3 regions of the Microbispora triticiradicis genome follow, and region 1 is predicted to be linked to each of the others. Evidence: riboswitches for the same ligand, from Rfam matches in the RefSeq annotation. Region 1 holds a riboswitch; each other region holds the start of a gene.
What was found. Region 1 has a riboswitch for S-adenosylmethionine ahead of FED44_RS07535 (ABC transporter substrate-binding protein). Riboswitches for the same ligand answer to the same signal wherever they lie in the genome.

Region 1 (9,344 bases):
ATTTAGTCGGGAATGCTACCGGATCCGCCTGGTGACGGTGACCGTCCTCTGATCTTCCCCGAACGTGTGTCGCGAACGTATCGGGAAGCGCATACGCCGCCGCAACGGCCCGGCCCTTTCAGTGGGAGCGATACGCGGCGCGTCGCTGGGAGCGCCGGTTCCCCACCGGAAAGGACCGTGTGCATGGACTCGGATTCGGTACGTGATGTCGGCCGGCGGCAGCTGGTCAAGTGGAGCGGTCTGGCGGCCGCCGGTGTGGTCGCGGCCGGCGGAGCGCCGGGAACGGCCACGCCGCCTCGGCACCGGCCGGGTCGTCCCACGGCGGCCCAGGACGGGCGCGACCGGATCCCGCCGGACACCCTGCCCGGCGGAGCCTACGACCGGTACGTGGCCCGGCTCGCCGCCGAGGGCAGGTTCTCCGGCGTGGTGCTGCTGTCACACCGGGGCCGGACGGTGCTGTCCCGCGGCTACGGCATGGCCGACGAGAAGAGGAGGATCCGCAACCGCGAGGACACGGCGTTCGCCCTCAGTTCGGCGGGCAAGCCGTTCCACGCGGTGGCCATCCTGCAGCTGGCCCAGCAGGGCAGGCTGAAGCTGACGGACACGGTGGGCGCCCACCTGAAGGGCTTCGCCGAGGACATCGCCGATCAGGTGACCATCCACCACCTGCTGTCCGGCACCTCCGGGCTGGACATGCCCGAAGAGGACGTGCGACGCGTCTTCCGGAGCCGGGACGAGGTGCACGAGTATCACGAGCGGCGGGTCCGGCAGGCGAGACTGACCGGCGTCCCGGGCCTTCCCAGCACCGGCCACCAGGAGGCGGAGACCACCATCCCCGCGCTGATCGTGGAGGCCGTGTCCGGCACTACGTACTGGGACTACGTCCAGGAGAACATCTTCAGGCGCTGCGGCATGACCGGCTCGGCGTTCCACACCAGGCCGCAGTGGCTCACGGGCGGGCACATCGCGCACCCGTACATGGAGGTGGCCGGCGGCGGCGTCGTGGACGCCCTCGGCAACCTGGACAAGGGCAGTCCGTACCCGTACATCCTGGGCAAGAACCCGGGCCGCGCCTTCATCGACGCCCCCGGGGACGGCGGCTTCGCCACGGCGCCGGATCTGGTCCGGTTCGCGCGGGCGCTGAGCGACGGCACGGTGCTGGACCGGCCCTGGGCCGACGTGCTCACCGCGGCCAAGACCCCCCTCGGGCCGGCGTCGTTCGCCGCGTACGGGATCGCGATCGACATCGTCGAAGGCCAGTGGGCGTACCAGCGCTCCGGCGGCAACCCCGGTGTCGGCGCCAACTGGAGCATCTACCCCGGCACCGGCTGGGTGGGCGTCATCCTCACCAACCGCGACGGCGCGCCGCTGGTCGACATGATCGGGCAGGAGCTGCGGGCCGTCACCGGGGCCTCGCCCGGCGGCGGGGCGGGCGGCGGGGCGGGCGGCTGAGGCGCCGGGACGACGCCGGCGTCCCGTGTATCGCGGGCGTATGCGGAATCGCATACGCCACCGCAACGGCTCTCCGTCTCCAATGGAGGGCATGAACCACCACGCATCCCCGTCAGCGTCGCCCCGCCGCACGCGCCGGATCGTGCTCGCCGGCCTGGCGATCCTCGGCCTGGCGAGCGCCGTGTTCGCCGTGCGGCGGCCGCTCGTGATGACCGCTCCGGCCTGCCTGGCCGGACGGTGGCACGGCTGCCTCGACACGGAGAACGGCGTGCTGCTCATGACGCTGGCCGGGCTGCCGGCGGCCGCTCTGGTGACGTGGGGTCTGGCGCTCCTCCGGCAGGCCGCCGGCGTCACCTCGGCGTGGCGGAGGTCGCTGGCCGAGGTGGGGATGGTCTACGGGACGGTGCCGTTCGTGTGGCTCACCCTGATGCCGGGCCCGGGGGCCGGCACCGTCCCCGGCCGGGTGAGCCTGGTCCCGCTGCGGGACCTGGTGACGATGGGGCCGATCGGGATCGGCGGCAACCTGCTGATCTTCGCGGCGCTGGGGTTCTTCGCGCCGCTGCGCTTCGCGGCGCTGGCCTCCGTGCCGCGGATCCTGGCGCTCGGGGCGGCCTGCTCGGCCGTGGTCGAGACTTTGCAGTACGTCCTGCGGCTCGACCGGGTGTCGTCTGTGGACGACGTGCTGGTCAACGCCGCAGGCGCCGTGCTCTTCGGGCTCGTGTCGCGCCGCTGGTGGCGCGCCGCGGCGGAGGCGTCACCGGACCGGCCTCGCCCCGCGCCGGCACGGGCGCCCGCACCGGCAGACTGAGCCGTATGCGCGTGCTGATAGTGGAGGACGAGCCCTACCTGGCCGAAGCCGTCCGGGACGGTCTGCGGCTGGAGGCGATCGCCGCCGACATCGCCGGCGACGGCGACGCGGCCCTGGAACTGCTCAGTGTCAACTCCTACGACATCGCGGTCCTCGACCGCGACATTCCCGGCCCCTCCGGCGACGAGGTCGCCCGGCACATCGTCGCCTCCGGCAGCGGTATCCCGATCCTCATGCTCACCGCCGCCGACCGGATCGACGACAAGGCCTCCGGGTTCGGGCTCGGCGCCGACGACTACCTCACCAAACCGTTCGAGCTCCGGGAGCTCGTCCTGCGGCTGAGGGCGCTCGACCGCAGACGCGCGTACGCCCGGCCCCCGGTTCGCGAGATCGCGGGCCTGCGGCTCGACCCCTTCCGCCGGGAGGTGTTCCGCGGCGAACGCTACGTCGCGCTCACCCGCAAACAGTTCGCCGTGCTGGAAGTCCTCGTCGCCGCCGAGGGCGGGATCGTCAGTGCCGAGGAACTGCTGGAACGAGCGTGGGACGAGAACGCCGACCCCCTCACCAACGCCGTGCGCATCACCGTCTCCGCACTGCGCAAACGGCTCGGCGAACCATGGGTCATCGCCACGGTGCCCGGTGTCGGCTATCGGATCGACACCGGCATCGCCACGGGAACGGGCCCCGGCAGCACGCATGGATAGGCGCCCAGGACTCAGCACCCGGCTGAAACTCACCCTCAGCTACGCCGGATTCCTTCTACTCGCCGGCGCCCTCCTGCTGGCCGTGGTGTGGGTGTTCCTGCTGCGCTACGTGCCCGACGGCGCGCTCGGCACCGGGGCGGGGGCCGCCCCGCCCGGGGCGGCGCCCCTGCGGTTCATCCCCAACCGCACCGACCTCCAGCGCGCCTTCGTCCCCCGCGCGGGCCAGGCACTGGCCTTTCTGCTGGCGTTCGGCCTGCTGGGCGGATGGCTCCTCGCCGGCCGGATGCTCGCGCCGCTCACCCAGATCACGGACGCGGCCCGGCGGACGACCGCGAACGGGTCGCTGTCCCACCGGATCCGCATGAAGGGCCGCCGGGACGAGTTCCGGGAGCTCTCCGACGCGTTCGACTCGATGCTCGACCGGCTCGAGTCCCACGTCGCCGAGCAGCGGAGGTTCGCCGCGAACGCCTCCCACGAACTGCGCACGCCGCTGGCGATCTCGCGGACGCTCCTCGACGTGGCCCGCCGGGACCCCACGCGGGACCGGGACGAACTCCTCGACCGCCTGCACACCGTCAACCAGCGGGCGATCGACCTCACCGCGGCCCTCCTGCTGCTCAGCCGCGGCGACCGCGGCGACTTCACCCGGGAGAGCGTCGACCTCTCCCTGGCCGCCGAGGAGGCCGCCGAAACGCTGCTTCCGCTCGCCGAACAACGCCGGATCACGCTGAACGTCACCGGCGGGGCGGCCCGGACCGAGGGCTCCGCCGAGCTCCTGGCGCGGATGGTGACGAACCTCGTCCAGAACGCGATCGTCCACAACCTCCCCGCCGGCGGCACCGTGACGGTCCACACCGAGGCGTACGGCGGCACCAGCCTGCTGCGGGTCGAGAACACGGGCCGCCCCCTCCCGCCGGAACTGATACCGACCCTCATCGAACCCTTCCAGCGCGGAACGGAACGCGTGCGCACCGACGAGCACGCCGGCGCCGGTCTCGGCCTGGCCATCGTGCACAGCGTCGTCCGCGCCCACAACGGGACCCTCGATCTCGCCCCCGGCCCCCACGGCGGGCTCCTCGTCACCGTACGGCTTCCCGGCGCGCCGTAGGCACGGCCGCCCGGTTCACCCCCGGCCGCGGCCGCGCGCCGGGGCCGCTCGTCGTCACCGGACCGCCCCTCGTCGCGAAAAGGCCGAAATCCCCGGCGAAAGCGTGTTGACAGCTTATCCGAGTTTTCCTACTTTGTTTGTAGGTATTGAGCGCCGACGCCAAGCCCCGGCTCGTCGGCCGGCAACCCTCGCACCGCGCGGGGTGCCCCGGGGAAAACCTGGCGGCGTGGCAGTCGCGCCGCAAGCGCGGGCCCCATCGGGGCTCCTGGTCATGGGGGCGTGCGCGGCACGCTCTCCGGGAGGCGGCATGGCCACTCACGGGGAGTTTCGGGCGGGCACAGGCCGGGACACGCCGCCTCCCCACTCCGCCGTCCCGTCTTGAACACCGAAAGGCTCTCCCCCGATGTCCACGAACACACGCTTATCCATCGGCGTCTCGCTTCTGGGGGTCCTCGCCCTCGCCGCCTGCGGCACGACGGGCAGGGACACCGCGGCGGGCAAGGCCCCCGCCGGGCCGGTCAAGGGCGGCACGCTGACGTTCGCCGTCAACACCGAGCCCTCCACCTGCCTCGATCCCCACCAGAGCCCCGCCGACGTGGCCGGCCTGTTCACCCGGCCCGCCCTGGACTCGCTCGTGTCCCTGGACGGCGAGGGGAGGATCCACCCGTGGCTCGCCACCAAGTGGACCGTCTCGCCGGACCAGAAGACCTACACGTTCACCCTGCGCGACGGCGTGAAGTTCTCCGACGGCACGGCCTTCGACGCCGAGGCGGTCAAGGCCAACCTGGACCACATCGTCGACCCGGCGACCAAGTCCCAGCTGGCCGCGGGATACATCGAGCCGTACAAGGGCAGCGAGGTCGTCGACCCGCACACGGTGAAGGTCCACTTCAGCAGGCCGTACTCGCCGTTCCTGTCCGCCCTCGCCACCGCGTACTTCGGCATCGAGTCGCCGCGGTCGCTGAAGCAGCCGCAGGACGCGCTGTGCAAGAAGGTCGTCGGGTCCGGGCCGTTCGTGATCGACGAGTACGTGGTGCAGAAGGGCATCACCTACCACCGCAACCCCGGCTACGCCTGGGCGCCTGAGGGCGCCGCGCACACCGGGGAGGCGTACCTGGACAAGCTGGAGATCAAGGTCATCACCGAGGACTCCGTCCGGCTCGGCGCGCTGACCAGCGGGCAGGTCGACGGGATCGCCAGCGTGCCGCCGGTGAACGTCAAGCAGGTGCAGGGCGACCCCCGGCTGACCGTCACCACGCGGCAGGCGCCGGGCGGCAACTACAACTACTACCCGAACACGACCTCCGGGCCGTTCGCCGACAAGCGGGTCCGGCAGGCGTTCCGCGACGGCATCGACTTCGCGACGATCGTCAAGAACCTCTACTTCGGGGCGTTCCAGCCCGCGGCGGGCCCCATCTCCCCGTCGACCGACGGGTACGACAAGACGCTCGAAGGAAAGACGAAGTACGACCCCGCGGCGGCCGCCCGGCTGCTGGACGAGGCCGGCTGGTCGGGGAAGGACGCCGAGGGCTACCGGACCAAGGACGGCAGGCGGCTGACGATCCGCTGGGGGTTCCTCAAGGCGTTCGCCCGTGAGCAGCGCGACACGCTGGCCGAGCAGATCCAGGCCGAGGCCAAGAAGATCGGCTTCGAGATCCAGTTCGTCTCCGGCACGGTCAACGAATGGCTGGAGAAGTATCCCAAGGGCGACTACGACCTCATCGACTTCAGCTGGCAGCGCGCCGACGGCGACACCCTGCGCAACCTGTTCGACACCTCCGCCATCCCCACGGCCGCCAAGTTCGGCCAGAACGCCGCCCGCCTGTCCGACAAGGACGTCGACGGCTGGCTGAGCGACGCGCTGGACACGACCGACCAGGCCAAGCGGGCCGAGCTGTACGCCAAGGTGCAGCAGCGGGTCACCGACGAGGCCGCGGTCTTCCCGGTGTACGTGTTCAACTACCTGCTCGGGACCGGCAAGAAGGCCCACGGCATCGGCTGGGAGCCGCAGGCGTACCCGACCTTCTACGGCGCCTGGGTCGAGCAGGCATGACCGCCGTCGCCGTACCGGCCACCCGGGCCCGCGCCCGGGTGGTCCGCCCGGTGCTGGTGCGGCTGGGCACGTCCGTCCTGGTGCTGTGGGGCGCGGTGACGGTCGCCTTCGCCGGCCTTCACCTCACCCCGGGCAACGTCGTCGACCTGCTCATCGGCAGTAGCACCGTCACACCCGAGGTCCGCGCCCGGATCATCGCCGACTACGGGCTGGACCGGCCGCTGCCCGCCCAGTACGCCGCCTACCTGGGCCGGGTGCTGCACGGCGACCTGGGCCAGTCGTACCAGCTGCACCAGTCGGTCGCCTCGGCGATCGGCGAGCAGGTCGGCTCGTCCGTCCAGCTCATGCTCTCGTCGTTCGTCCTGGCGGTCGTGGTCTCGGTCACGGTCGCGGTGCTGACCGCGGGCCGCCGGTGGGCGCGGGCGGTGTTCTCCGGCATCGAGCTGGTCGGCATCTCCATCCCGTCCTTCTGGGCCGGGATCCTGCTGCTCACCGTCTTCTCGTTCGGGCTGGGGATCTTCCCCGCCACCGGCGGGGACGGGCCGGAGAGCCTGGTCCTGCCGTCCGTCGCGATGGCGATCCCGGTCGTCGCGACGCTGAGCCAGGTGCTGCGCGAGGGACTGGAGCTCACGCTGGAGGAGCCGTTCGTGCTCACCGCCCGCTCGCGCGGCATGTCCGACCTGGGCGTGCGGCTGCGGCACGCGCTGCGGCACGCCCTGCTGCCCACGGTCACCCTGGCCGGGTGGATGGTCAGCTTCCTGTTCGGCGGGGCCGTGATCATCGAGTCGGTCTTCTCCCGGCAGGGCATCGGGCGGCTGACCCTCGCGGCCGTCGGCAACAAGGACCTGCCGGTCGTGATGGGCGTGGTGCTGATCGCCTCGCTGCTCTACGTCGTCATCAACATCCTGCTCGACCTGCTCTACCTGGCCATCGACCCGCGACTGCGAGGTGCCTGAGTGACCACGTCCACCTTTGCCGCACCCGCCGTGGTCGTGGGGCGCGGACGGCGGCGCCGGGTGCCGCGGGCCGGTGTCTGGGCCGCCTCCGCGTTCCTGCTGGCCGTGACCGTGGTCGCGGTGGCGCCCGGCCTGGTCGCGCACGGCTCGCCCGACCTCACCGACGCCGTCGCGGCGCTCCGGCCGCCGGGCGGCGGGCATCCGCTCGGCACCGACGCCAACGGGCGCGACATCTTCACCCGGATCGTGTACGGAACGAGGCCGTCGGTGCTGGCCGGGCTGGCCGCCACCGCGATCGCGGTCACCGGCGGCACCCTCGTCGGGCTGCTGGCCGCGCTCGGCGGGCGGGTGCTCGACGAGGCCGCCATGCGCCTCGTCGACATCCTGCTCTCGCTGCCGGGACTGCTGCTGGCCCTGCTGGTCATCGCCGTCGTCGGCCCGGGGACGCTCAACGCGGTCTTCGCCATCGCCGCCTACACGCTGCCCGGGTACGCCCGCCTGGTCCGCGCCCAGACCATGGTCATCCGCAGGTCCGGGTACGTCGAGGCGGCCGTCTCGCTCGGGCTGACCAGGGCCGGGATCGTCACGCGGCACGTGCTGCCCAACGCGTTCGCGCCCCTGCTGGTGGTGGCCACGATCGAGGTGGGCACCGCGCTGGTCGCGGCGTCGTCGCTCAGCTTCCTGGGGCTCGGCCCGAAGCCGCCCGCCCCGGAGTGGGGGGCGATGCTGTCGGCCGGGCGCGACTACTTCTCCGTCGCCTGGTGGGTCGCGGTCTTCCCGGGGCTGGCCATCACGCTCACCGTCCTTTCCGTCACGGTCGTCGGCCGCCACCTGCAGCGGCGCGTCGAAGGGAGACTGTCGTGACCGAACAGCGGGTCACCCCGATCGTCGAGGTGTCCGATCTGCGGGTCTCGTTCGGCCAGGTCGAGGCCGTCCGCTCGATCTCCTTCACGGTGCGCCCGGGGGAGTGCGTCGCCATCGTGGGGGAGTCGGGCTCGGGCAAGAGCGTCACCGCCCGCACACTGATCGGGCTGACCGGCCCCGGCGCCGAGGTCACCGCCCGGTCGCTCGTGGTGGCCGGCCGCGACGTCACGGCGTACGGCGAACGGCAGTGGCGGGCGGTGCGGGGCGGCGAGGTCGGCTATGTCCTGCAGGACGCGCTGGTCTCGCTCGACCCGCTGCGCCCGGTCGGCAGGGAGATCGCCGAGACCCTCCGGCTGCACCGGACCGTGCCGCGCGCGGACGTGCGGCGGCGGGTGGTCGAACTGCTGGCCGAGGTGGGGGTGCCGGAGCCGGAACTGCGGGCCGCGCAGTATCCGCACCAGCTCTCCGGCGGGCTGCGGCAGCGGGCCCTGATCGCCTCGGCGGTCGCCTGCGCGCCCCGGCTGCTGATCGCCGACGAGCCGACCACCGCCCTGGACGTCACCGTGCAGGCACAGATCCTGCGGCTGCTGGCCGAGCGCCGGCGGGCCGGGGCGGGGCTGCTGCTGATCAGCCACGACCTCGCCGTGGTGGCCGAGCTCGCCGACCGGGTGCTGGTGATGAAGGACGGCGTGGTCGTCGAGGAGGGCGTCACCCGGGACGTGCTGGGCGCCCCCCGGCACGCCTACACCCGCCGGCTGCTGGCCGCGGTGCCCTCCGCGCACGGCAGGGGCACGAGGCTCACCGTGCCCGAGGACGGCTCGGCGCCGCGTCCGGCGCCGGCCGTGCTGCCCGGCGGGGTGGTGGTCAGGGCGTCCGGGCTGGCCAAGTCGTTCACCGGGCCGGACGGGCTGCCCCGGGCGGCCGTGGACGGGGTCTCGTTCGAGCTGCGGGCCGGGGAGACGCTCGGGCTCGTCGGCGAGTCGGGCTCGGGCAAGACCACGACGGCCCGCCTGGTGCTGGGGCTGGTGGAACCCGACGCGGGCGAGGTGGAGGTCGACGGGAGGTCCTGGCGGGGGCTGGGGCCCGCCGGGCGCCGCGCCCTGCGGCGGCACATCCAGGTGGTCTACCAGGACCCGCTGAGCTCCTTCGACCCCCGCTTCACCGTACGGCGGATCCTCGGCGAGGCGCTCGCCGTGGGCGGCGAGCCGCGCCGAACCCGGCGCGACCGGGCCGTCGAGCTGCTCGCGCGGGTAGGCCTGGACGAGTCGATCCTGGACCGCAGGCCGCTGCGCCTGTCGGGCGGGCAGCGGCAGCGGGTGGCGATCGCCCGGGCGCTGGCCCCCCGGCCCCAGGTGATCGTCTGCGACGAGCCGGTCTCCGCGCTGGACGTGTCGATCCA
Region 2 (9,344 bases), on a different contig from region 1:
CGACGGCGGGGATGACCGAAATCTGTACCCCGTCCGGTGTGGCGGTGTCCAGCCCATCGGCGAAACGGACGTCCTCTTCTCCGACATAGACGTTGACAAAACGCCGGATCTTGCCCGTCTCATCCAGGATTCGACCTCCGATGCCCGGATAGTCCGCATCCAGCTTCTGCAGGACCTCGCGGAGCGTTCCCCCCTCCCCGCTTACCTCCGCGACGCCGTTGGTGTACGTCCGCAGAATCGTCGGAATCCGCACGGAAACGCTCATTGTTCACTCGCTTTCGTTGCTGCCGATGGGCCTGTGATAACGCTTTCAGTTGGCGAATGCCGCACGGAAGGCGTCGAGGGAGGGGCGGATGACCGCGGACGGACGGGCCTGCTCGGCCACCGCGTCAAGTGTCTTGAGACCGTCGCCGGTGTTCAGCACCACGGTTTCGGCCTCGGGGTCGAGGCGGCCCTCGTGCACGAGCTTGCGCAGCACGCCGACCGTGACGCCGCCCGCGGTCTCGGCGAAGATGCCCTCGGTCCGGGCCAGCAGGCGGATCGCCTCGACCACCTCGCCGTCGTTCACGTCCTCCACCGCGCCGCCCGTACGACGGGCGATGTCGAGCACGTACGGCCCGTCCGCCGGGTTGCCGATGGCCAGCGACTTGGCGATGGTGTCCGGCTTGACCGGCTGCACCACGTCCTGCCCGGCCTTGAACGCGCGGGAGACCGGCGAGCAGCCCTCGGCCTGCGCGCCGAAGATCCGGTACGGCCGCTCCTCGACCAGGCCGAGCTTGATCAGCTCGCGGAAGCCCTTGTCGATCTTCGTGAGCTGCGAGCCGGAGGCCACCGGGACGACGATCTGCTCGGGCAGCCGCCAGCCGAGCTGCTCGGCGATCTCGTACGCCAGCGTCTTGGAACCCTCGGCGTAGTAGGGCCGGAGGTTGACGTTGACGAATCCCCACTTCTCGCCCAGCTCGTCGCCGATGAGCTCGGAGCAGAAGCGGTTCACCTCGTCGTAGGTGCCGTCGATGCCGACCAGCCGGCCGCCGTACACCGCGGCCATGGTGACCTTGGCCGCCTCGAGGTCGGCGGGAATGAACACGCAGGAGTCCAGCCCGGCCCTGGCCGCCGCGGCGCCCACCGCGCCGGCGAGGTTGCCGGTGGACGAGCACGACAGGGTGTGGAAGCCGAAGGCGCGCGCGGCCTCGACCGCGATCGCGACGACCCGGTCCTTGAAGGAGTGGGTCGGGTTGCCGGAGTCGTCCTTGACGTGCAGCGACCGCAGCCCCAGCTCTGCCGCCAGCCGGTCGGCCCGCACGAGCTTGGTCCAGCCGGGCTGCAGGTTGGGCTTGTCCGCCACCCCGGCGGGGACGGGAAGCAGGGAGCGGTACCGCCAGATGTTCGCCGGGCCCGCCGCGATGTCCTCCCGGCGGACCTCTCCGAAGTCGTACGCCACCTCAAGGGGGCCGAAACACTCCGTACAGGCGAAGACCGGGCCGAGGTCGTAGTGGGCGCCGCACTCGCGGCAGGACAGACCGGTGGCGGGGCCGAAGTCGGTGGCGGTGGTGGGGGTCGCGGTGCTGATGTGCGCCATGAAGCGAGGCCTTTCCCTCATCTTCGCTCGCGACCGCCCTGGCCGCGAGCCGGAATTGGCACCTGTCCCGGCCGGGCCTCGTGGGCACGAGTTCGACACCGGGGAGGTTGCCGGGGCTTCGCAGGGCCGGTCCCTCCACCCCTCTGGATGAGCATCTTCAGTTGTAGAACCTTCGAAAAAGGTCCTCCAGCACTGTACCCCGGCGTCCCCTGTGTCCGTTCCGCTGTCTCGGATGGCGAGACGGTTTGTATCAGCCGTAGGCCTCGCCGAGCGCGCTCTGCACGTACTTGCGCGCCTGGTGTATCCGGGACTTGACGGTGCCGAGGGGAATGCCGAGCTGGTCGGCGACCTGGGAGTAGTCGAGCTGGCAGATGTCGCGCAGCACGAGCGCCTGGGCGAGGTCTGGCCGCTCGGCCTCCAGCGCCTCCATCGCGTCGAGCAGGTCGAGCCGCGACCCCGCGATGACGCTCACCCGCCGCGGGTCCGGCCGCTGCTCGGGCAGCTCCTCCGCCTGCTCGGACGAGCGCCGCTTGAGCGACCGGTAGGTCGTCCTGGCGCAGTTCACGGTCACGATGTGCAGCCAGGTGCTGAACTTGGCCCGGCCCTCGAACCGGGCGATGTTGCGGGCCACGGCGAGCAGCGTGTCCTGCGCCGCCTCCTCCGCGTCCTGCCGGTACGGTAGTAGCCGCTCGCAGTGCCGCAGCACGTCGGGCTCGATGCGCCGCAGCAGCTCACCGAGGGCGCGGTGATCTCCCCGGGCGGCCGATCCGGCCAGCTCCTCGGTGACGTCGTCCAGTGCCATCCCGTTCCAGCCCTCCCGCGATCGGTTGACATCCTATTGATGGAGGTCCGCTTTTATTAATCTTCCGGCATGCGCGCCCGCTCTGATCGAGGGGAAACCCCAATGAGCAGCTCCGTCCTGATCGCGTCCAACCGGGGCCCGGTGTCCTTCACCCTGTCGGAGGACGGCGGCCTGACCATGCGCAGGGGCGGCGGCGGGCTCGTGTCCGGGCTGTCGGACGTGGTCAGGGACACCGACGTGCTGTGGGTCTGCGCGGCGCTGTCGGACGGCGACCGCGGGGCGGTGCGGCAGGCGCCGGGGGGCCGGCTCGACCGGGCGTTCGAGACGGGGCCCATCCGCATGCTGGACATCCCGCCCGCGGTCTTCCACCGGGCCTACAACGCGGTGGCGAACTCGACCCTGTGGTTCGTCAACCACCTGCTCTACAACACGCCCTTCTCCCCCGAGTTCGGCACCCGGTTCGCACGTGAGTGGGAGTCGTACCGCACCTACAATGGCGCGTTCGCGCTCGCGCTGGCGGAGGAGGCCACGCACCGGGCCCGCGTGATGGTGCAGGACTACCACCTGACGCTCACCCCCGCGATGCTCCGGGTCGAGCGGCCCGACCTGCGCATCGGCCACTTCTCGCACACGCCCTGGGCCCCGCCGGAGTACTTCGCGCTGCTGCCCGAGGACGTCGCGGCGGAGGTGCTGTCGGGCATCCTCGGCGCCGACCACGCCGGCTTCCTCACCGCCCGCTGGGCGCGCGCCTTCATGGACTGCTGCGCCGCCCTGCTCGGGGCGCGGGTGGACCACGCGGCCCGTACGGTGACCTGGGGCGGCAGGACCACCCGGATCGGCGTGCACCCGCTCGGGGTGGACGGCGACGCGCTGCGGGCGCGGGCGGCCGAACCGGACGTCGAGTCGCACATGGCGGCGATCAGGGACCATGTCGGCGACCGCAGGCTGATCGTGCGGATCGACCGCACGGAGCTGTCCAAGAACATCGTCCGCGGCCTGCGGGCCTACCAGGAGTTCCTGGAGGGCCATCCCGAGTGGCACGGACGGGTGGTCCATCTGGCGTTCGCCTACCCCTCCCGGCACGACCTGCCGGAGTACCGCGAGTACACGGCGGCCGTGCAGCGGTGCGCCCAGGAGATCGAGGACGAGTACGCCACCGAGGACTGGGACCCGTTGATCCTCAACGTCAACGACGACTACCCGCGCTCGCTCGCGGCGTACCGGCTGGCCGACGTGCTGCTCGTCAACCCCGTCAGGGACGGCATGAACCTGGTGGCCAAGGAGGGCCCGATCCTGTCGCCCCGGTGCGCGCTCGTGCTGTCCCGCGAGGCGGGCGCGGCGGCCGAGCTCGGCGCCGACTCCCTGCTGGTCAACCCGTTCGACGTCACCGCCACGGCGGCGGCGCTGCACGAGGCGCTGACGCTGCCGGAGGAGGAGCGCCTCGATCGCGGCCTGCGGCTGCGGGAGGCGGCCACCGCGCTGCCGCCGCGGCGCTGGTTCGACGACCAGATCGCCGCGCTGCGCTGAGACGCACCGGTGACGGCGGCGGCGGCGCTCAGTTCCAGGTGGCCTTCTTGAGGATCCCGTCCAGGCCCGGGGTGTTCCACTGGTCGACGACCAGGATCTTCGACGTGGGCAGATACCACTCGCGCTGGCTGTAGCGCATCTTCACCCTGAACTTCTTGTCGACGCAGGTCCCCGCCCACGCGTGGTAGTCCGCCCGGTGACCCGCCCCGACCTTCCGCAGCCCCTTGCCGGCGAGCTTCATGGTGCCCTTGTACAGGCGGACGGTCCTCGGGCAGACCGAGACGTCGGTCGCGGGATCGAACCCGTACCTGGGGTTGTAGGACTGGAACGTGTGATTGCCGATCTTGAGGGCCTTCGGGCCCAGCACCCAGAAGCCGTGGCACCCCGCGTCGCGGAAACCGAAGTCCATGGTGCCGAGACTGGGGCACGAGCCGGTGACGACGCGGGTCCAGTCCGTGCCGGCCTGGACCGCCTTCCACGACGCGGGGATGGTGAGGGTCAGGCCCTTGCGCAGGTGGACCTGCTTGGTGCCGCTCGCGGACGCCGCGGAAGGAGCCGCCAGGGTGGCCGTCAGCACGGCCAGCCCGGCGGCCGCGGTCGCAATGGTCTTTCCGATCATGTCTCCTACGGTAGGCCCGGCCACTTGGAGACGACTTGCGGGGCGATGTCGGCGAGAGGTCAATGCCAGGCGGCCTTCTTGAGGATCCCGTCCAGGCCGGGGGTGTTCCACTGGTCGACGATCAGGATCTTCGACGTGGGCAGGAACCACTCCCGCTGGTGGAAGTGGGCCTTCACCTTGAACTTCGTCATCGTCACGCACGGCCCCGCCCAGTCGCGGTAGTAGGCCTTGTGCCCCGGCCCGACCTGGCGCAGCCCCTTCGCGACGAGCTTGGTCTGGCCGATGTAGAGGTTCTTCCGCACCGGGCAGGGCCCGACGTCGGTGGCCGGATAGAACGGCCCGTCCGGCGTGTACGCGTTGAACAGCTCATGGCCGATCTTGATGGCCTTGGGACCCAGGACCCAGAAGCTGTGGCACCCCGAGTCGCGGAAGCCGTAGTCCGCGGTGCCGCGCGTGGGGCACGAGCCGGTGATGACGCGGGTCCAGTCCTTGCTGACGGCGTCGACCCGCCACGAGGCGGGGATGGTGAGCGTGAGGCCCTTGCGCAGGTGGACCTGCCTGGTGCCGCCGAGGTCGCTCGCGGACGCCGCCGCGGGAGCCACCAGGGTGGCGGCCGCGAGGGCGGCGGTCAGCACGGCGAGCCCGGCCGGGATGGTCTTCCGGTTCATGACCGGAAACGTTAGACCTGCCCGCTTGCAGACCGCTTGCCAAGCGATTCCACCAGGTCGCCGAGGAGGGCCACCACGCCGTCGGGGCCGTCCACCACGAGGTCGGCGCGTTCCGCCAGCTCGGTCACCTCGGCGGACCCGCTGCACACCCGTACGCCGGGCAGGCCGGCCTCCTCGACCGCGGCGAAGGCCGCGAGGTCGCCGAGGTCGTCACCGGCGAACATGACCGAGCGGGCGCCGCGCTCGGCGAGGAAGGCCGACAGCGCCCGGCCCTTGTCCATGCCGCCGGGCCGCAGTTCCAGCACCATGCGGCCCGGCTCGACCGCGAGCCCGGCCTCCGCGGCCAGCGCCGCGACCGGTCCGCGCAACTCCTCCAGGGCCGCGGCGGGGTCGGCGCACCGCCGGGTGTGCACGGCGACGGCGTGGCCCTTGTCCTCGATCCACGCGCCCTCCAGCCCGGCCACGAGAACGGGCAGCCGGGTCCGTACGAGGTCGAGCCCCGGCGGCGGTGGCGGGGCGGTCACGCGGCCGTCCTCCCAGCGTTCGAGGCCGTAGTGACCGAGGATCACCAGGCCGGGCACGTCTCCGAGCGACGGCCCGCCGGGGACCTCCCCCAGGCCGATGGCCGTCAGGGGCGGCCGGCCGGTGACGACGACCACGGCGCGTACGTGCGGGGCGAGCGCGGCCAGCACGCCCGGCACCGCGGGGTGCACGCGGGCGGCGGCGGGGTCGGGGACGATCGGGGAGAGCGTGCCGTCGTAGTCGAGCCCGATCACGGCGCCTGCCGGGTCGGCGACGATCGCGTCGAGTCCTGGGTGCGCGGGCAGTGTCATGGCCTCGTTCCGGAGAAGTGGTCGGGACGCTTCGGCGCGCCGTGCGGGGACGGTGAGCGGGTGTCTCAGGGGTGCATGCCGAACCTGCGGGCGGAGCGGTCACGCCGCCGGCCGGCCCTCATCCGGCGCAGTCGCTTGACCAGCATGGGGTCGTGCTCCAGCGCCTCCGGCCGGTCGATCAGCTCCCCGAGTAACTGGTAGTACCGGGTGGCGGAGACGCCGAAGGCCTCCCTGATCGCCTGCTCCTTGGCGCCCGCGTACCGCCACCACTGACGCTCGAACGCGAGCATCTCGCGGTCGCGGTCGGAGAGGTCGAGCCCGTCGCCGCCGGTCGGTTCGGTGTCCATCCGCTCCTCCTCGATCGGCCGCGAGCCCGTCCCTCATGGTAAAGGGACGCACGACGTTGGACGACCCGGGGTGTGCAGAGGAGAGAGGCCGACGTAGTGTCACGTGGTGTGAGCTCTGTAATCACGCTTCTGACCGACTACGGGCTGGAGGACGGGTTCGTCGCCGCGTGCCACGGCGTGATCGCGGGCATCGCACCGCAGGCTCGGATCATCGACGTGGGCCATCTCGTTCCCGCAGGGGACGTGCGGCGCGGCGCGGCCATCCTGGCGCAGACCCTGCCCTATCTCCCGGCCGGCGTCCACCTCGCCGTCGTCGATCCCTCCGTCGGCGGCAACCGCCGCCCGGTCGCGGTCGAGGCGGGCGGGCGGGTGTTCGTCGGCCCGGACAACGGCGTCCTGTCGTGGGCCGTCCGGGCCGCCGGCGGCGCCGACGCGGCCTACGAGATCACCAACAGGGAGCTGTTCCTGGCCAACGTCTCGCCGACCTTCCAGGGCCGCGACCTGTTCGCCCCGGTGGCGGCGCACCTGTGCGCCGGCCGGGCGGTGGCCGACGTGGGACCGCCGATGCCGGTGGACCGCCTGGTGACCCTGCCCGCCCCGACCTGCCGCCTGCGGGACGGCGCGGCGGAGGGCGAGGTGCTGTCGGTGGACCGGCACGGCAACGTCCAGTTCTCGATCACCGCGAACGACCTGGCCGAGATCGGCGTACGGCTCGGCGACACCCTGGCCGTGTGGCTGGGGCGCCGCCAGGTCGCGGTGCCGTACCGGGAGACCTTCACCGCCGTGCCGCCGGGCGACCTCGTGGCGTTCGCCGACTCCGCCGGCCTGGTCGCGATGGCGATCAACGCCGGGGACGCCGCCGACCGCCTGGGCCTGCCCCCGGGCGCGCACGTACGGCTGTCGCCCGGGCGCTGACCCGGCGGCGGGTCTCCTACTCGGCGTTGACCACGTCGCGGGCCTCCGCGAAGTGGCAGGCGCTGGGATGCGCGCTGCCCGGGCGGGCCTCCAGCGCGGGCTCCTGCTCGGCGCAGATGTCCTGCGCCTTCCAGCAGCGGGTGCGGAAGTGGCAGCCCGACGGCGGGTTGGCCGGCGAGGGCGGGTCGCCCTGCAGGATGATCCGCTGGCGGGTCTCCCGGCCCTCCGGGTCGGGCACCGGCACCGCCGAAAGCAGCGCCTGCGTGTACGGATGGGTCGGGCTGTCGTAGATCTCGGCGTCGTTCCCGAGCTCGACGATCTTGCCGAGGTACATCACCGCGATCCGGTCGGAGATGTGGCGGACCACCGACAGGTCGTGCGCGATGAAGATGTAGGCGAGGTTGAACTCGTTCTGCAGCCGCTCCAGCAGGTTCATCACCTGGGCCTGGATCGACACGTCGAGGGCGGAGACCGGCTCGTCGCAGATGATGATCTCCGGCTGGAGCGCGAGGCCGCGGGCGATGCCGATGCGCTGACGCTGGCCGCCGGAGAACTGGTGCGGGTAGCGGTTGATGTGGTCGGGGTTGAGGCCCACGACCTCCAGCAGCTCCTGCACCCGCTGCCGCCGGCCGCCCTTCGGCGCGACGTCCGAGTGGATCTCGAACGGCTCGCCGACGATGTCGCCGACCGTCATCCGGGGGTTCAGCGAGGTGTACGGGTCCTGCATCACCATCTGGATGTTGCGGCGCATCCGCTTGAGCTCGGCGCCCCTGGCGGTGGTGATGTCCCTGCCGTTGATCCGCACCGAGCCCGACGTGGGCCGCTCCAGCGCCATCAGCAGCTTGGCCAGCGTGGACTTGCCGCAGCCCGACTCGCCCACGACGCCGAGCGTCTCGCCCTTGCGCAGGTCGAAGGAGACCCCGTCCACCGCCTTGATCGCGCCGACCTGCCGCTTGAAGACCACGCCGTAGTTCAGCGGGAAGTGCTTCACCAGGTCGCGGACTTCGAGGATGGGCTCAGCGGGAGCCGTCATCGAGAACCTCCCTCCAGTAGTGGCAGGCGCTGCCGCGGGTGTCGCTGACCGTGTACAGCGGTGGGACGTCGGTCACGCAGTTCTCCTTGCGGTACGGGCACCGCGGGTGGAAGGCGCAGCCGGTGGGCATGTCGAGCAGGTTCGGCGGCATGCCCTTGATCGCGTACAACTCCTGGCCCTTGAGGTCCACGCGGGGGATCGACTCCAGCAGGCCCTTGGTGTAGGGGTGGGCGGGAGCGCGGTACCCGTCGAAGACCGAGGCGTGCTCGACGATGCGCCCGCCGTACATGACCGCGATCTTGTCGGCCACGTCGGCGACGACGCCGAGGTCATGGGTGATCAGGATCAGGCCCATGTCGCTTTCCTGCTGCAACTCCGCCAGCAGTCCCATGATCTGCGCCTGCACGGTCACGTCCAGGGCGGTGGTGGGCTCGTCGGCGATCAGGATCTCCGGGTCCAGCGCGATCGCCATCGCGATCATGATGCGCTGCCGCATGCCGCCGGAGAACTGGTGCGGGAAGTCGTCGACCCTGGACTTGGCGCCCGGGATCCTGACCCGGTCCATGAGCTCCACGGCCTTCCTGCGGGCGTCCCGCTTGGACATGCCCTGGTGGACGCGGAACATCTCCCCGATCTGCCAGCCCACGGTGAACACCGGGTTGAGCGCGGACAGCGCGTCCTGGAAGATCATCGCGATCCGGCGGCCGCGGATCTGGCCGCGGTCCTCGTCCCGCATCGTGAGCAGGTCGGTGCCGTGGAACCGGACCTCCCCCTTGGGGATGCGCGCCGGCGGCATGTCGAGGATGCCCATGATCGCCTGCGCGGTGACCGACTTGCCGGAGCCCGACTCCCCGAGCACCGCGAGCGTCTCTCCGGCGTTGACCGAGTAGGAGACGCCGTTCACGGCCCGTACGACGCCCTGGCGGGTCTGGAACTCGACGTGCAGGTTGTCCACGGCGAGCAGGGGTTCGTAGCCCGCGCGATCCGCCGGGAGCAGATGCGTGTCGACAGATGGGTTCTT
Region 3 (9,344 bases), on a different contig from region 1:
ATGTCGATGTGCGCCCGCCAGCGGGCGTCGTCGCGGTCGGGGTGGTCCTCCCGCCAGTGCGAGCCGCGCGTCTCCTCGCGCACGGTCGCCGCGGCAACCAGCGCGGACGCGACCGTGAGGAGGTTGGTCGCCTCCCACGACTCAGTGCAGGGCTCGACCGCGACCGGGGTCCAGCGGGCGTCCGAGAGCGCGCGGGCGACCTCCGCGAGGCTGCGGTCGCCGCGCAGCACCCCGGCGCCGCGGCTCATGTGGCTCTGGATCCGGGCGCGGGTACGCGGGTCCACCAGCCCTTCCGGCCGGTCGTCCCGTCCGGCGGGCTCACGCGGCGTCAGGTCGCGCGCGGCCAGGTCGGCGGCGATGCGCTCGCCGTAGACGAGCCCTTCGAGCAGGGAGTTGGAAGCCAGCCGGTTGGCGCCGTGGACGCCCGTGCAGGCCACCTCGCCGCAGGCGTACAGGCCGGGCACGCTGGTCCTGCCGTGCAGGTCGGTGCGCACGCCGCCGCTCGCGTAGTGGGCGGCGGGGGCGACGGGGATGGGCTCGGTGACGGGGTCGATGCCGTGCTCCCGGCAGACGGCGAGGATGGTCGGGAAGCGGGTCCGCCACTTGTCCTCGCCGAAGCCGGTGGCGTCCAGGTAGACGTGGTCGGCGCCGGTCTCGTGCATCCTCCGCATGATCGCCTTGGCGACGACGTCGCGGGGCGCGAGGTCGGCCAGTTCGTGGACGCCCCGCATGAAGCGCTCGCCCGCCGCGTCGGCCAGCACCGCGCCCTCGCCGCGCACGGCCTCGGAGACGAGGGGCTGCTGACCGGTCGAGCCCTCCCCGAGCCACAGGACCGTGGGGTGGAACTGCACGAACTCGATGTCCCTGACCACCGCGCCGGCCCGCAGGGCCAGCGCGACGCCGTCCCCGGTGGACACGACGGGGTTGGTGGTGGCCGCGTAGACCTGTCCCATGCCGCCGCTGGCGAGCACCACGGCCCCGGCCCGTACGGCGCCGACGCCGTCGTGGGCGCCCTCCCCCATCACGTGGAGCGTGACCCCGCAGGCGTGACCCTCGGCGTCGAGGAGCAGGTCGAGGGCGAGGGCGTGCTCGATGACCTCGATGCGGGGCTCGGCGAGCACCGCCTCGGCCAGCGCCCGCTGCACCTCGGCGCCGGTCGCGTCGCCGCCCGCGTGGACGATGCGGTTGCGCCGGTGGCCGCCTTCGCGGGTGAGCTGGAGCCCGCCGTCGACGTCCCGGTCGAACTCGGCGCCGTGGCTCATCAGCCGCTTGAGCGCGTCGGGGCCCTCGGTGACCAGGACGCGTACGGCCTCCTCGTCGCAGAGGCCGACCCCCGCGAGGAGCGTGTCCCTGAGATGCTCGTCGGGCGTGTCCTCGGGGTCGAGGACGGCGGCGATCCCGCCCTGGGCCCAGCGGGTGGACCCGGCCGACAGGACGTCCTTGGTGACCACCAGCACCCGCGCCCGCGGGTCGAGCTCGACGTGGCGCAGCGCCACGGTGAGGCCGGCGATACCGGAACCGATCACGACCGCGTCGGCCTCGACGGTCCAGCCGGGTGCGGGGGCGGTGAGTCTGCGTGCGAGCGCCACCATGAGGGGATCCCCTTTCGTCATAATGACGATAACGCCCCCCGCCAAGTGCTGCCGCCCCGCCCCCTCCTAGAAGGGGGGTACCGCGGGGCCGGTGCAGAGCTGGGCGGCCAGAGTGGCGTACGCCCATTCCTCCCACCTGTCCCGCGACCAGCCGCGGTCCTGCACGAAGAGCAGGTACAGCTGCGGGCTGAGCAGGCAGAACAGCAGGTCCGCGGCCATCGCGACGGAGACGTCGCGGCGGGCCCCGGGTTTGCCGACCAGCGCTTGGGCCGCCGCGTGGTGCACGGTGTAGCGCGGATCGGGCCCGTCGGGCCACTGCGCGGCGATCTGTGGATCGGTGGCCGCGGCGGACGCGATCAACGGCATGATCGGGGCGACCCGGCCGAGGATCTCGCCGGTGCCGCGAACAAGCGCGCCCAGCAGGTCCGCCGCGGTGGGCGCGGCACACGCGGCGCGGAACCATTCACGGTCCATGGTGGCCACCGGCTCGGTGTCCCCGGCGATGGACGTGTCGACGACGTCCTTGAACAGCGTGCGCTTGTTGCCGAAGACGAAGTAGACCGTCTGGACGGCCACGCCCGCCCGGTCGGCGACCTCCTGCAGGCTCGTCGCCCCGTAGCCCTGCGCGACGAACAGTTCCCGCGCCGCCTGGATGACCTTCTCCCGCGTACGGCGTGAGCGCTCGGCCCGTTTGTCCGGCCGCTTGACGGTGTCCATTGCGCGAGTATATCTCTAGAGTTCGTCACTAGAGTTTAACTCTAAAAACGGGGAGCGAGAGCCGATGGACAAGCCGAACACCCTCCGGGACGCGGGCGGGGCCGAGGCCGGACGGGATCAGGAGGAGGCGGTGCGCCGAGCGCTGGAGGAGTACTACCGCGCCGGAAAACCGCCGTGGGACACCGGCGTGACACCGCCCGAGCTGGTCGCCCTTGTCGAGGGGCACGGGGAGGGACACGATGCGCTGCCGCCCGGCCGCGCCCTGGAGCTCGGCTGCGGCACCGGAACCAACGCGATCTACCTGGCCCGGCACGGCTGGGAGGTCGTGGCCGTCGACCTGGTCGGCCGCGCGATCGAGCTGGCCCGGGAGAGGACGGAGGCGGCGGGAGTGGACGTACGGCTGCTGCACGGAGACGCCACCAGGCTCGACGAGCTGGACGCGCCCGGGCCCTTCGAGCTGTTCTTCGACCTGAGCTGCTACTGCGGCATCCCGCCGCACCGCCGCGACGCCTACGTCGCCGGACTCACCCGCCGCGCCGCTCCCGGCGCACGGCTGCTGATGTTCGGGTACGGCCCCGAGGCGTTCGACGACCCGATCTCCGGTGTCACCGCCGACGAGCTCCGCGCCCGGTTCGCCGGCTGGGAGCTGGTCGACACCACACCCGGCACGAACCCGGTGCCCACCTTCTGGTTCACGCTCCGCGCGCCTACAGGGTGAGCACCATGTTGTCGATCAGGCGGGTGGTGCCCACCTTGGCGGCGACGGCCAGGACCGCCTCGCCGCGGTGGTCGCCGCCCACCGGCGCGAACGTCGCGGGGTCGGCCAGGATCAGGTAGTCGAGCAGCAGCGGCGGGTCGAACCGGGCCGCCTCCTCCAGCACGGCCCTGGCCGCGTCGAGGACCCCGGCCGGCCCGGTCCTGGCCCGCGCCGCACCGGCACTCAGCGCCCGCGACAGCGCGAGGGCCGTACGGCGGTCGTCCTCGGAGAGGTACCGGTTGCGGCTCGACAGCGCCAGCCCGTCGGGCTCCCGTACGGTCGGGGCGGCCACGATCGACACCGGGACGTCGAGGTCGGCCGTCATCCGCCGGATCAGCGCGAGCTGCTGGGCGTCCTTCTGCCCGAATACCGCGACGTCCGGCCGCACGAGGTTGAACAGCTTGAGCACCACGGTCAGCACGCCGTCGAAGTGGCCCGGGCGGAAGGCGCCCTCGGCCGTCCCGCCCATGCCGCCCGCCGAGACCTCCACCTGCCGGTCGGGCAGGTACATGTCCTCGGCCGAGGGCGCGAAGACCACGCCCGCGCCCTCCTCCTCGCACACCCGGAGATCGGCGTCGAACGTGCGGGGATAGCGGGAGAAGTCCTCGTGCGGACCGAACTGCAGAGGGTTGACGAACACGCTCACCACCACGTGGTCGGCGTGCTCACGCGCCAGCCGGACCAGCGACCGGTGGCCCTCGTGGAGCGCCCCCATCGTGGGGACCAGGGCGATCCTTCCCGGGCCGAGAGAGTCCCTCGCCTTGACGAGGGCGGCCCGGTCGGCGGCCACGGTCACGTCCATATGTTCCCTCCCAGGGCATCCAGCAGGCGTTCGGCCGCCTCCGGCTTGAGCAGCCCCGCCGCCAGCGCCCGGTCGGCGGTGAGCCGCGCCAGGGCGACGTACGCGTCCGCGGCCTCGGGGGCGGCCAGGATGAGCGCGTCCACGTGTTTGCGCACCGTGCCCGCGTCGCCGCGGACGACCGGCCCGGTGAGCCCGCCGATGCCGAGACGCAGCACGTTGTCGAGGGCCGCGCCGAGCAGCGGCCCGAGCATGCGGCCGGGATGCTCGACACCGATCTTCGCGAGCAGCTCCTGCGACTCGGCGATGAGCGTCACCATGTGGTTGGCCGCGCCGGCGATCGCGGCGTGGTAGAGCGGCCGGTCCTGGTCGGCGATCCACACCGGCTCGCCGCCCATCTCGATGACCAGCGCCTCGGCCACCGGCCGCAGCATGTCCGGCGCGGTGACGCCGAACGAGCAGCCGTTGAGCTTGGTCAGGTCGTCGCTCCGGCCCGTGAAGGTCATCACCGGATGCAGCGCGAGCGGCAGCGCCCCCGCCTCGGCGGCGGGGTCGAGCACGCCGAGGCCGTACGCGCCGCTGGCGTGCACGAGCAGCTTGCCGCGCAGGTCGGCGCCGGTGGCCGCGAGGCCGGAGACCAGGCCGGGCAGCACGTCGTCCGGCACGGTCAGCAGCACGAGCTCGGACCTGGCGATGACCTCCTCCGGCCTGCTGAGCGCCTGGCCGAGACGGTCGGCGGCGCGGCGGCGCGACGCGTCGGACACGCCGCTGGCCGCCACCACACGATGACCCGCGAGCATGAGCGCGGCCCCGAGCACGGAGCCGACCCGTCCCGCGCCGAGCACTCCCACGGCGAGCCGCGCCGGGCGGTCACTTGTGTCCATGACGCCTCCCCTCGGTTCAGCGTAGCGGCGGCGCTCCCGCCGGCCCGGTGCCAGGTCGTGCCTCACGGATCAGGCCATGCCGAGCATGACCACGACGGGCCCGACGGTCGGATTTTGTCCCGTTTCTAACGGGCCTATGTTGAGCTACAGGTACGAATGTGACTGATTTTCGCCACGGCCCGCGCGTGTCGGTAGCGTGATGCGGTGTGGAGGTGACCTGGCGGGAGGCCGTCGAGCGCGCGCTCTACGGCGCGGAGGGCTTCTACCTGCGGGAGCGCCCGGACCGCCATTTCCGCACCTCGGTCCATGCCTCACCGGTCTTCGCCGAGGCGGTGCTGCGCCTGCTGGAACGGGTCGACGCGACCCTCGGGCGCCCCGGCGTGGTCGACTTCGTGGACGTGGGCAGCGGCGACGGCCTGCTGGCCGCCCGCGTCGTGGCCGCCGCGCCGCCGGACCTCGCGGCGCGCCTGCGGGCCGTCGCGGTGGACCTGTCCCCCCGGCCCCGCGGCCTCGATCCCCGGGTCGTCTGGGAGCCGGAGGTCCCGTACGGGGTCACCGGGCTCGTGGTCGCCAACGAATGGCTGGACAACGTGCCCCTCGACGTCGCCGAGGCGACCCCCGCGGGCCCCCGGCTGGTGCTCGTCGACCCGGCGACCGGAGCGGAGCGGCCCGGTCCCGTCCCCGATCCGGAGGACCTGGCCTGGCTGGACCGCTGGTGGCCGCTGGGCCCGGTCGGGGACCGCGCCGAGATCGGCCGCCCCCGCGACGAGGCGTGGGCCGGGGTGATCGCGCGGCTGACCCGCGGCACGGCGGTCGCCGTGGACTACGCCCATCTCGCCGGGCGGCGCCCCGCCCTCGGCACGCTGGCCGGCTACCGCGACGGCTCGCCGGTGCCCGCCGTACCGGACGGGTCGTGCGACGTCACGGCCCACGTCGCGCTGGACGCCTGCGCGGCGGCCGGCGAGCGGGCGGGCGCGGAGGCGACCACGCTCACGACGCAGCGGGAGGCCCTGCGCGACCTGGGGGTCACCGGCGCCCGGCCGCCGCTCGCGCTCGCGTCCGCCGACCCCGCCGGTTACGTACGCGCGCTCGGCCGGGCCTCGCAGGAGGCCGAGCTCATCGACCCCGCCGGTCTCGGCGGCTTCGGCTGGCTCGGCCAGTCCCGGTGTGGATGAGGAGACATCATGATCGCGAGAATCTGGCGCGCGAGCGCGACCCCGGAGGGCGCGAACGGCTACGAGCGGCACTTCACCGAGGCGGTCCTGCCCTCCCTGCGCGGCGTGGCCGGGCACCGCGGCGCCTACCTGCTGCGGCGCGACGCCGGCGGCCGGGTGGAGATCGAGGTCATGACCCTGTGGGACTCGATGGACGCGATCCGCCGCTTCGCCGGGGAGGACCCCGCGACGGCCGTCGTCGAGCCCGCGGCCCAGGCCGTCCTGCTCGGCTACGACACCACGGTCACCCACCACGCGGTCAGCGTGTCAGACGGCGACCTTCAGTGACTCCAGGCCGCGCATGATGTAGCTGGGCTTCCAGGTCGGCTCCTCGGCGAGCTCCAGGCGGGGCGCCAGCCGCAGCAGCGCGCCGAACGACTCCGCCATCTCGACCCGCGCGAGCGGGGCGCCGAGGCAGAAGTGGATGCCCGCACCGAACGAGATGTGCGGGTTGTCCGCCCGGCCGACGTCGAGACGGTCGGGGTCGTCGAAGACCTCGGGGTCCCGGTTCGCCGAGCCGAACAACAGCGCGATCTCCGCACCACGAGGGATCGTCACCCCGCCGGCCTCGACGTCCTCCAGCACCCACCGCTCGAACATCTGCGCCGGGGTGTCGTAACGCAGCAGCTCCTCGACCGCCGCCGGCATCAGGCCGGGGTCGGCGCGCAGCCGCTCCAGCTCGCCGGGGTTGCGGAACAGCGCCCACCACCCGCTGCCGGTGGCGTTGACCGTGGCCTCGTGCCCGGCGTTGAGCAGCAGCACGCAGGTGCCGATCAGCTCGTCCTCGGTGAGCCGGTCCCCGTCGTCCACCACCTGCGCGAGCGCGGAGATCATGTCGTCGCCCGGCCGCTCCCTGCGCGCCCTGGCCAGCCCGCGCAGGTACCCGGCGAACTCCGTCGCCGCGCGTACGGCCGTGTGCTGGACCTCCGGCGACGGGTTCAGCTCGTACATCCCGCAGATGTCGGCCGACCAGGGGCGCAGCAGGTGGCGGTCGGCCTCCGGCACGCCCAGCATCTCGGCGATCACGGTGACGGGCAGCGGCTCGGCCACCTCGGCCAGCAGGTCGCCGCCGCCGCGCTCGACCAGCCCCTCGGTCAGTTCCGCCGCGATCCTCCGTACGCGCGGGCGCAGCGACTCGACCATCCGGGGCGTGAACGCCTTGGACACCAGGCGGCGCAGCCGGGTGTGGACCGGCGGCTCCACATCGAGCATCCCGGCCCGGATCACCCGCCAGAAGGGCTCCTGGAAGTCCGGCTCGGGCTCCCGGCCGAACTCCTCGTGCGTGGCGGTGTGCAGGTAGGACCGGCCCAGGCGGCGGTCGCGCAGCAGCGCGTTGACGTCGGCGTGCCGGGCGACCAGCCATTGCCCGGTCGGCTCGAAGAAGCTGACCGGATCGTTGTCCCGCAGGTCGCGGTAGGCGTCGTACGGGTGAGCCACGAACTCCGGATTCCAGGGATCAAACCTCACATTGGACACCATAACGGTAAAGCGCCTCTCACCAGGGGACTTGCCGGATCGCCCGTTCTCCGGGTTATAGTGCGCTCAGGTCATGAGTGCCAGCGTCAAGCCCCGGCTTGCTGGCCGGCAACCCTCGCGCTCGCGGCGGGGTGCCCCGGGTGAGGACCGGGCCTGGCGCGCGGTGCGCCGGGCAAGCGCGGGCTCCGCCGTACGACGCCATGGCAGGGGTCCCCGACCCGAGGAGGCCTGGCGTTGTCCGCTCTCACCTTCGTCCCGCAGCAGCCCGCCAACCCCGTGTCCGAGCCGGTGCGCGTACCGGTGGTCGTGGGCGCCGACCTGGAGGTCCCGGTCCGGGGCGGCCGGCTCGTGCCGTACGCGAACCTCGACTACGCGGCGAGCGCGCCCTGTCTTGAGCCGGTGAACGCCGCCGTCGCGGCGGCGCTGCCGGCCTACTCCAGCGTGCACCGGGGCGCGGGCTACGCCTCGCAGCTCACGACCCAGCGGTACGAGCAGGCCAGGCACACCGTGCGGGCCTTCGTGGGCGCCCGCCCCGGCGACGCCCTCGTCTTCGTGCGCAACACCACCGACGCGATGAACCTGCTGGCCCGCAGCCTCCCCGAGGGCACCACGGTCGTCGTGTTCGGCACCGAGCACCACGCCTCGCTGCTGCCCTGGACCGACGCCGTACGACTCGCGCCGCCCGCCTTCCCCGGCGAGGCCGTCCGGGCCGCCGACGAGGCCCTCGCCGCGATCGAGGGCCCGGCCCTGCTCGTCGTGACCGCCGCGTCCAACGTCACCGGAGAGCTGTGGCCGATCGCCGGGCTCGCGCACATCGCGCACCGGCACGGCGCGCGGATCGCCGTGGACGCCGCCCAGCTCGTCCCCCACCGCGGGCTCAACCTCGCCGCGCTCGACCTCGACTACGTCGCCTTCTCCGGGCACAAGCTCTATGCGCCGTTCGGCGCGGGCGTGCTCGTCGGCCGGCCCGACTGGCTCGCCGCCGCCGACCCGTACCTGCGCGGCGGCGGAGCCGTGCGAGCCGTGGGCGAGACCACCGAGTGGAGCGACGACCCCGAGGCGCGGCACGAGGCGGGGACGCCCAACGTGCTCGGCGCGGTCGCGCTCGCCGCCGCCTGCGACGCCCTGGCCGCGACCGGCTGGACTCCGTTGGTGCGGGAGGAGGAGCGGCTGCTCGCCCGCCTGCGCGCCGGGCTCGCCGCGATCCCCGGCGTACGCGAACTGTCGCTGTGGGGCCCGGACCACCCGCGGGTCGGGATCGTGTCGTTCGTCGTGGAGGGCCGCCCGGCCCGGGAGGTCGCCGAGATCCTCTCGGCCGAGCACGGCATCGGCGTCAGGGACGGCAAGTTCTGCGCCCACCCGTTCGTCCGCCACCTCCTCGGCGGCACCGAGGACGAGGGCTGCGCGGACGGCACGGTGAGCGCCGTACGCGCCTCGATCGGCATCGGCACGACCGAGGAGCACGTCGACCGCCTCATCACCGCCCTCCGCGACATCGCCCCCGCCTGACCCCGACCGCCGTGGCTTTCGCCGGTGGGTGACGGGCGTGAAAGCATGGACGGTATGACCGAGCAGGACGGCCCGCGTGTCGAGCGAGTGGTGGGCATCGGGGCCGGGGCGGACGCGGTGCGGCCGGGAGGGCTCGCGACGGAGGACCTGATCCTCGACATCGGGCCGCAGCATCCGTCCACGCACGGGGTGCTGCGGCTGCGGCTCGTCCTTGACGGTGAACGGATCGTGGCCGCCGAGCCGATCGTCGGCTACATGCACCGCGGTGCGGAGAAGCTGTTCGAGGTGCGCGACTACCGGCAGATCATCGTGCTGGCCAACCGGCACGACTGGCTGTCGGCGTTCGCCAACGAGCTGGGCGTCGTGCTCGCGGTCGAGCGCATGATCGGCATGCAG

Region 2: it holds a riboswitch for S-adenosylmethionine, as region 1 does, so the genes downstream of both, thrC (threonine synthase) here and FED44_RS07535 (ABC transporter substrate-binding protein) in region 1, are expected to answer to the same signal.
Region 3: it holds a riboswitch for S-adenosylmethionine, as region 1 does, so the genes downstream of both, FED44_RS32540 (aminotransferase class V-fold PLP-dependent enzyme) here and FED44_RS07535 (ABC transporter substrate-binding protein) in region 1, are expected to answer to the same signal.

The regions. Positions count from the first base shown of each region.
Region 1 is NZ_VANP01000002.1:553,423-562,766, forward strand. Features, by position in the region: gene FED44_RS07515 (serine hydrolase domain-containing protein) at 184-1,452, shown strand; gene FED44_RS07520 (VanZ family protein) at 1,544-2,260, shown strand; gene FED44_RS07525 (response regulator transcription factor) at 2,266-2,964, shown strand; gene FED44_RS07530 (sensor histidine kinase) at 2,957-4,072, shown strand; SAM riboswitch class IV at 4,215-4,325, shown strand; gene FED44_RS07535 (ABC transporter substrate-binding protein) at 4,476-6,125, shown strand; gene FED44_RS07540 (ABC transporter permease) at 6,122-7,081, shown strand; gene FED44_RS07545 (ABC transporter permease) at 7,082-7,945, shown strand; gene FED44_RS07550 (dipeptide ABC transporter ATP-binding protein) at 7,942-9,344, shown strand, end outside.
Region 2 is NZ_VANP01000008.1:371,811-381,154, forward strand. Features, by position in the region: gene FED44_RS22505 (MoaD/ThiS family protein) at 1-265, opposite strand, end outside; gene thrC (threonine synthase) at 311-1,579, opposite strand; SAM riboswitch class I at 1,594-1,733, opposite strand; gene FED44_RS22515 (RNA polymerase sigma factor) at 1,830-2,381, opposite strand; gene FED44_RS22520 (alpha,alpha-trehalose-phosphate synthase (UDP-forming)) at 2,484-3,908, shown strand; gene FED44_RS22525 (hypothetical protein) at 3,937-4,527, opposite strand; gene FED44_RS22530 (hypothetical protein) at 4,587-5,195, opposite strand; gene otsB (trehalose-phosphatase) at 5,207-6,028, opposite strand; gene FED44_RS22540 (DUF3263 domain-containing protein) at 6,094-6,375, opposite strand; gene FED44_RS22545 (SAM hydrolase/SAM-dependent halogenase family protein) at 6,484-7,290, shown strand; gene FED44_RS22550 (ABC transporter ATP-binding protein) at 7,307-8,323, opposite strand; gene FED44_RS22555 (ABC transporter ATP-binding protein) at 8,307-9,344, opposite strand, start outside.
Region 3 is NZ_VANP01000020.1:11,875-21,218, forward strand. Features, by position in the region: gene FED44_RS32500 (L-aspartate oxidase) at 1-1,592, opposite strand, end outside; gene FED44_RS32505 (TetR/AcrR family transcriptional regulator) at 1,659-2,309, opposite strand; gene FED44_RS32510 (class I SAM-dependent methyltransferase) at 2,374-3,027, shown strand; gene panC (pantoate--beta-alanine ligase) at 3,017-3,868, opposite strand; gene FED44_RS32520 (Rossmann-like and DUF2520 domain-containing protein) at 3,859-4,749, opposite strand; gene FED44_RS32525 (SAM-dependent methyltransferase) at 4,956-5,924, shown strand; gene FED44_RS32530 (antibiotic biosynthesis monooxygenase family protein) at 5,934-6,251, shown strand; gene FED44_RS32535 (cytochrome P450) at 6,231-7,430, opposite strand; SAM riboswitch class IV at 7,509-7,624, shown strand; gene FED44_RS32540 (aminotransferase class V-fold PLP-dependent enzyme) at 7,674-8,948, shown strand; gene FED44_RS32545 (NADH-quinone oxidoreductase subunit D) at 9,003-9,344, shown strand, end outside.